Regions from separate parts of the Staphylococcus condimenti genome, predicted to be linked through region 1. Evidence: predicted binding sites of a transcription regulator. Region 1 holds the regulator's gene; the other holds the start of a gene.
What was found. Region 1 encodes NrdR, which represses ribonucleotide reductase genes. Its sites were predicted from a motif close to AACACNATATATNGTGTT; they were not measured.
Positions count from the first base shown of each region.

Region 2: the regulator NrdR is predicted to act here: its motif matches at 1,485-1,502, upstream of nrdI (class Ib ribonucleoside-diphosphate reductase assembly flavoprotein NrdI).

Region 1 is NZ_CP015114.1:190,385-193,819, forward strand. Features, by position in the region: gene A4G25_RS01035 (glyceraldehyde-3-phosphate dehydrogenase) at 1-1,019, shown strand, start outside; gene nrdR (transcriptional regulator NrdR) at 1,175-1,648, shown strand; gene A4G25_RS01045 (replicative helicase loading/DNA remodeling protein DnaB) at 1,651-3,072, shown strand; gene dnaI (primosomal protein DnaI) at 3,069-3,435, shown strand, end outside.
Region 2 is NZ_CP015114.1:1,142,690-1,146,124, forward strand. Features, by position in the region: gene nrdE (class 1b ribonucleoside-diphosphate reductase subunit alpha) at 1-946, opposite strand, end outside; gene nrdI (class Ib ribonucleoside-diphosphate reductase assembly flavoprotein NrdI) at 918-1,310, opposite strand; gene A4G25_RS05790 (DMT family transporter) at 2,190-3,077, shown strand; gene queF (preQ(1) synthase) at 3,080-3,435, shown strand, end outside.

The sequences.
Region 1 (3,435 bases):
CAACGAATATTGCAATTAACGGAATGGGACGCATAGGACGTATGGTACTGCGTATTGCTTCTAAAAATGATGATTTAAACGTAGTAGCTATTAATGCGAGCTATCCTCCAGAAACAATTGCACATTTAGTAAAATACGATACGACTCATGGTAAATATGATGGTGAGGTAGAGCCAACTGAAGAGGGCATTCGTATCGATGGTCATGATATTAAATTAGTTTCAGACCGTAATCCGGAAAACTTACCTTGGAAAGATTTAGATATCGATATTGTCATAGAAGCTACAGGAAAATTCAACCACGGCGATAAAGCAATTGCACATATCAATGCTGGCGCTAAAAAAGTATTATTGACTGGACCATCAAAAGGCGGTCATGTTCAAATGGTTGTTAAAGGCGTAAATGATGACAGCCTAGATGTTGAAGAGTATGACATTTTCAGTAATGCTTCATGTACTACAAACTGTATCGGTCCAGTTGCAAAAGTATTGAATGATAACTTTGGAATCGAAAATGGTTTGATGACAACTGTACATGCAATTACAAATGATCAAAAAAACATTGACAATCCTCATAAAGATTTACGTCGTGCACGTTCATGCAACGAAAGCATTATTCCTACTTCAACAGGTGCTGCTAAAGCGCTTAAAGAAGTTTTACCGGAATTAGAAGGTAAATTGCATGGTATGGCATTACGTGTACCGACTAAAAACGTTTCATTAGTAGATTTAGTTGTAGATTTGAAAAAAGATGTTACAGCAGAAGAAGTTAATAAAGCTTTTGAAGATGCTGATTTAGATGGTGTTTTAGCTGTTTCAGATGAACCGTTAGTTTCAGTAGACTTTAATACAAACCCTAATTCTGCAATTGTTGATTCAATGTCAACAATGGTTATGGATGATAAAAAAGTAAAAGTTATCGCATGGTATGATAATGAATGGGGTTATTCAAACCGTGTTGTTGATATTGCAGTGCAAATCGGCGAATTATTAAATACTAAAGAAAAAGCAACAGCTTAATTGCGAGTTAATTTCATAAATTTTCACCAGCTGATTGGAAGTAGGGCTCCAATCAGCTGGTTTTTTAGTGCAATCAATCATAAATGTTTCGCTTTCTTTTGTGTGAAGAAAGATTATAGTATAATAGGCATAATTAATATGAGAGGTGAAAATGAATGAAATGCCCTAAATGTAATTCAACACATTCTCGTGTAGTTGATTCCAGACATGCAGATGAAGTTAATGCAATCCGTAGACGACGAGAATGTGAAAATTGCGGCACACGTTTTACAACATTTGAACATATAGAAATGAGCCCGCTGATTGTTGTCAAAAAAGATGGCACACGCGAGCAATTCTTAAGAGATAAGATTTTAAACGGGCTAGTTCGTTCATGTGAAAAACGTCCAGTCGGTTATCAGCAACTTGAAGATATTACCAATAAAGTAGAATGGCGTTTGCGAGATGAAGGCCAAGCAGAAGTATCTTCTAGAGAAATAGGAGAACATGTAATGAATTTATTGATGCATGTCGATCAAGTTTCGTATGTCCGTTTCGCCTCAGTTTATAAGGAATTTAAAGATGTTGATCAGTTACTCGAATCTATGCAAGGTATATTGCAAGAAAAGAACAAACGGAGTGACAATTAATCATGTTTAGTCAAGATGATTTCGGTATTCGACCGCAAGATCCGTTCAATGTACTTCAACCTGATAAATTATCTGAAACGCAGTTAGAAGTATTGAATCGATTGATGACACCCTTAATCGGAACACAAGCTGTTGGTATATACCACTACTTATCACAATTTGCGAATTTAGATTCTAATCAATCAATAAGCCATTATGTCATTATGAGCGAACTGAAAATCAATTTAGGAGATTTTCGTGAAGAAATGAACCTGCTAGAAGCAATCGGGTTAATTAAAACTTTCGTCAAACACGGTAAAGAAAACTCTCATTTTGTATACGAATTGATTCAGCCGCCTACACCTAAGCAGTTTTTTAATGATCCGATGCTTTCAGTCTATCTTTATAAAGAAGTGGACAAAAACCGCTTTCATCAATTGAGACGATATTTTGAACAACAACAAATGAATTTAAGCGACTATCAAGAAGTAACACGAAATTTCATTGATGTTTTTAAAGTACCTAACCAAGCTTTTGATGATGTTCAAAAAAATAATATTAAACAAACTGCTTCATACAAAGGTATCAATCTAGACAGAGTTCAATTTGATTTTGAGACGCTATATCAATTATTAAGCAACCACTTTGTCAGTTCAGAAATCGTTGAAGAACAAGCCAAGGGTCTTATTACTCAACTTGCTGTTTTATATGGCATCACTCCAGAAGGAATGAAGGGATTGATTTTAAAATCTTTAACGAGCGGCCAGCGTATTTCTTATGAAGAATTAAGAAAACAAGCACGTTCTTTCTATGCAATTGAACATGAAAATCAATTACCGTCATTAGAGTCTAAAGTTGAATTGCAGTCTACTAATACACAAAAACAAGAAGTTGTTGAATTAACCAAAGCTCCGCAAACGCCAGAAGAGTTTGAGAGCTGGTTTGAATTAATGGACACAACAAGTCCAATTGATATGTTAGCAAGTTGGTCTAAATCTGAGCCTACATTGAAACAAAAGTATATGGTTGAAGATTTGATGGTACGTGAACAATTACCTTTTGGGGTTATCAACATGCTGCTTCAATATGTCATGTTAAATAATGATATGCAATTACCAAAGTCATATATTCAAGAAATTGCTTCTAATTGGAAAAAGAAAGAATTGGCATCTGCTGAACAAGCATATCATCACGTAAAAGAAATGAAAAAAGCTGAAAAACAACGTAAAGCGAAACAAAACAATAGTCAGCGTAACTTTAAAAATTATGGTCAGCAAGTGGTATCAAAAGAAATCACGCCAGAGTGGTTGATTAGAGGAGATCATAAAAAAAGACGCGGCAAAAAAAACGAAACGCAATCTGATTCTGATGATCAAAGCTTAGCTCAAGATAGAGCGAACTTTTTAAAACATTTAAATGAAACATGGAAGGAGGATGACGAATGAAGCGGTTCAGTAATATAATGCAGACATCTCCTGATTTTCAAAAAAGGTTTGAAAAAATCAAGAAAGATGTCATTAATGATCCAGATGTAAAACAATTTTTAGAAACGCATCAATCAGAGTTAACGAATCGAATGATTGATGAGGATCTGAATATTTTACAAGAATATAAAGACCAGCAAAAACACTATGATGGTCATGATTTTGCAGACTGTCCGAATTTTGTAAAAGGTCATGTACCTGAACTTTATATTGAAAACGGTCGTATTAAAATCAAATATTTACCGTGTCCATGCAAGATCAAACATGATGAAGAACAAAGAGAAGCACATCTTATTACTTCACATCATATGCAAAGAGATACAT
Region 2 (3,435 bases), 950 kb from region 1:
CTAACGTCACACCATATTCGTTATAAACAGTATGTGGTGCAAACATATAAAAGTCTTCGCCGTTCTTAGCAAGTTCAAAGAATTTAGCAGGTACAATTAAGCCTGTTGAGATTGTTGATAAACGGATATCTTCATCAGCGTTAACCTTTTTAGTATCTAAAAATTCTTCAACATCATAATGGAAAATATTCAAATATACTGCGCCAGCGCCAGGTCTTTGACCAAGTTGATCGGCATAACTGAATCCGCCTTCTAACGACTTAGCTACAGGTAAAACACCTTTAGCAACGCCTTTGATACCTTTAATTGCTTCACCGCGTGCACGAAGTTTAGATAAGTTGATTGCTACACCGCCACCGATTTTACTTAATTGTTTTGCTGTTGAATCAATAAAGTTGATTGAATTCAAGCTGTCATCTACTTCTAATAAGAAACATGACACTAGTTCACCGCGGCGGGCACGACCAGCATTTAAAAATGTTGGAGTAGCAGGTTGGTATCTTTGCTCAATCATTGATGAAATAAATTGGCGTGCTTGTTCTTTATCCCCATCAGCTAAATATAGTGACACGATAGTCACATGTTGAGGATAATCTTCTAAATATTGCTTTTTATCATTTGTTTTAAGTGCATAGTCTTTGAAAAATTTACTTGCAGACATATAACTGGCAAATTTGAAAGGAATACTACGTGCAAAATCTGTTAACTCTTTTAAGTCTTCTTCGCTGTATTGCGCAAATACGTCTACATAGAAATCATTATCGACAAGATAGTGCAAACGTTCAATTTCACTATCGAAATAAATAGTGTGATCTTTAATCTCTTCAAGATAAACTGCTAACGCTTCTTGGTCTTTTTCTAAACTGAAAAAGCCATCTTCTTTACGCTTTGTTACCTCATTATTTAATTCAATATGATTATATTGCTTTTCGTTCATTGTCTTCATAAAAATGCCCCACCTTATCTTTAAACTCTTCAACGTCTTTTTTTGTTCCTTGTACTTCAAATTTCATTAAAAGCGGCACCATATAATCTTTAGATATTGTATCGCTGGCCTTCGCAAAATTTTGTCCCCAATTGCGATTACCGCTTCCAACTACTCCTCTAATCATTGTGCCGTTATGCTGTAAGAATGTCTGCACAACATCTGGTACTTCTCCAAAACCAATGGTACTAGTGACCAATATATAGGGTTCATCTATGCGTACTTCCGCACAGTTATCATTTGTAATTTCTAAGGTGTCTTCAAATCCTGATCTTGCGATAAAGCGTCTTACGTTTCCTGTGAATGAGAAATAAACTACCTTCATTGAATCACCCGCTTTCTTAAAAAGAACGCGCCATTCTTCATCTCCATAGATTAGGCAGAAGCCATAAATAAAAAACATGACAAGCTGTCTGATTACTATTGTTGTTTCATGAATGAGACCTTGTGCCTGTTGCATGTTTGCAATTTATTACGATATTAGAATGCACTTTCTTATAACACTACATATTGTGGTTACTTAATTTATGGGTTACACTTGCTTGATTGTATATCTTATAATTTCTTCTGTTCTAAATTGAACGCAATTACAAGAATACCAATGCGTATTAACTGCTTTCAACCATTAATTACTCTTTAATCATGAATTAATCTCTTAAACATTACTTTGTACTTTCAAAATAATGAGGTGTGAAATTGCTTTAAAATAGTTAATTTTAATTTTAGCAATTTCCAACTCGACCACAACATATAGTGTTAACTTTCGTTCTTCAATACTATATTATGTGATTCATTATACCTAACCCACTTTGTAATTTCAAAGAGAATCACTGTGCAAAAATTTATTTTAAATTGTCATAATCGATGTAATAAGCGTCACATCTATCGTTAACGAACAAAACTTTTTTAAAAAACGTGCTTAAAATAAATAATTGTAGTTTTACCCTTGATTTTTTTAAAAATTATGCACTTCTTGAAAAATCAAGGGTCTTCGAAATGCTGGCCTGTTAAGCTTGATGCAACTCTTTCAATATCTATAAATATTTACAAATTATATAGAACGCAAATCATCCTGAATTGCAGAACGTATGTTCGATTAAATTATATCGATTCTCAGAAAGATTTGCAAGGTCTTATAGCCACGTTAATTTGAATTATGCTAAGATGATATACGTTAAGTTTTGGAGAAAGTAGAGGCGAAAATATGGACCCAAAAATAAAAGGCATCATTGCAATCCTCATTTCAGCAATCGGTTTTAGTTTTATGTCGCTATTTTTCAGACTTTCAGGAGATTTGCCTGTTTTTCAGAAATCTTTAGCACGTAACTTAGTTACGACGTTGATTCCTTTATATTTCTTATATAAATATAAACAGCCCATGTTTGGTAAATTGAGCAGCCAACCCTTGTTGATTACCCGTTCTACTCTTGGCTTAGTCGGTGTCTTATTAAATATTTATGCTATTGATCATATGTTGTTGAGTGATGCCGATACTTTAATGAAATTAAATCCATTCTGGACAATTTTATTAAGTTTAGTTTTTTTACATGAGAAAGTACGTAAATATCAAATTACTGCTATGATAATAGCAATTATCGGGATGTTATTTGTAGTACAACCTCAATTCTCATCAGCAATGATACCTGCAATCGGTGGTTTGTTCTCTGGAATTTTTGCTGCCGCTGCTTATACATGCGTACGCGCCTTAAGTAGTCGTGAAGCACCTTATACAATTGTGTTTTATTTTTCATTCTTTTCGATTATTGCTTTAATTCCGTTTGTAATATTCACATACGAACCCATGTCAAGCATGCAAATTGTATATTTAATTGGTGCAGGCTTATCAGCAGCTGTTGGTCAAATCGGTATTACACTTGCTTATAGTTACGCTCCTGCTCGTGATATTTCAATATTCACGTATGCATCTATTATTTTTACTGCTATTATGGGAATTGTCATTTTTGGAGAATCTCCAGATTTATATGCAACACTTGGATACGTTATTATTATCAGTGCAAGCTATTATATGTTTGAAAAAGCACGTCGACAAAGCAAAACTAAACTTGCGCGTACACATAAAGGAGAGAATTAAAAATGTCTAATGAAGGACGTAAAAAAGAAGAACTAGAAGATATTACGTTATTAGGGAATCAAAATAATACGTATAACTTTGATTATAGACCTGATGTCTTAGAAACATTTGACAACAAACATCAAGGAAGAGATTATTTTGTAAAATTCAATTGTCCTGAGTTCACATCACTTTGCCCTATTACTGGACAACCTGATTTTGCAACAATTTATATTTCCTATATACCAAATGTAAAAATGGTAGAATCTAAATCATTAAAACTTTACTTATTCAGCTTCAGAAACCATGGTGATTTTCACGAAGACTGTATGAATATTATCATGAATGATTTAATTGATTTAATGGACCCTCATTATAT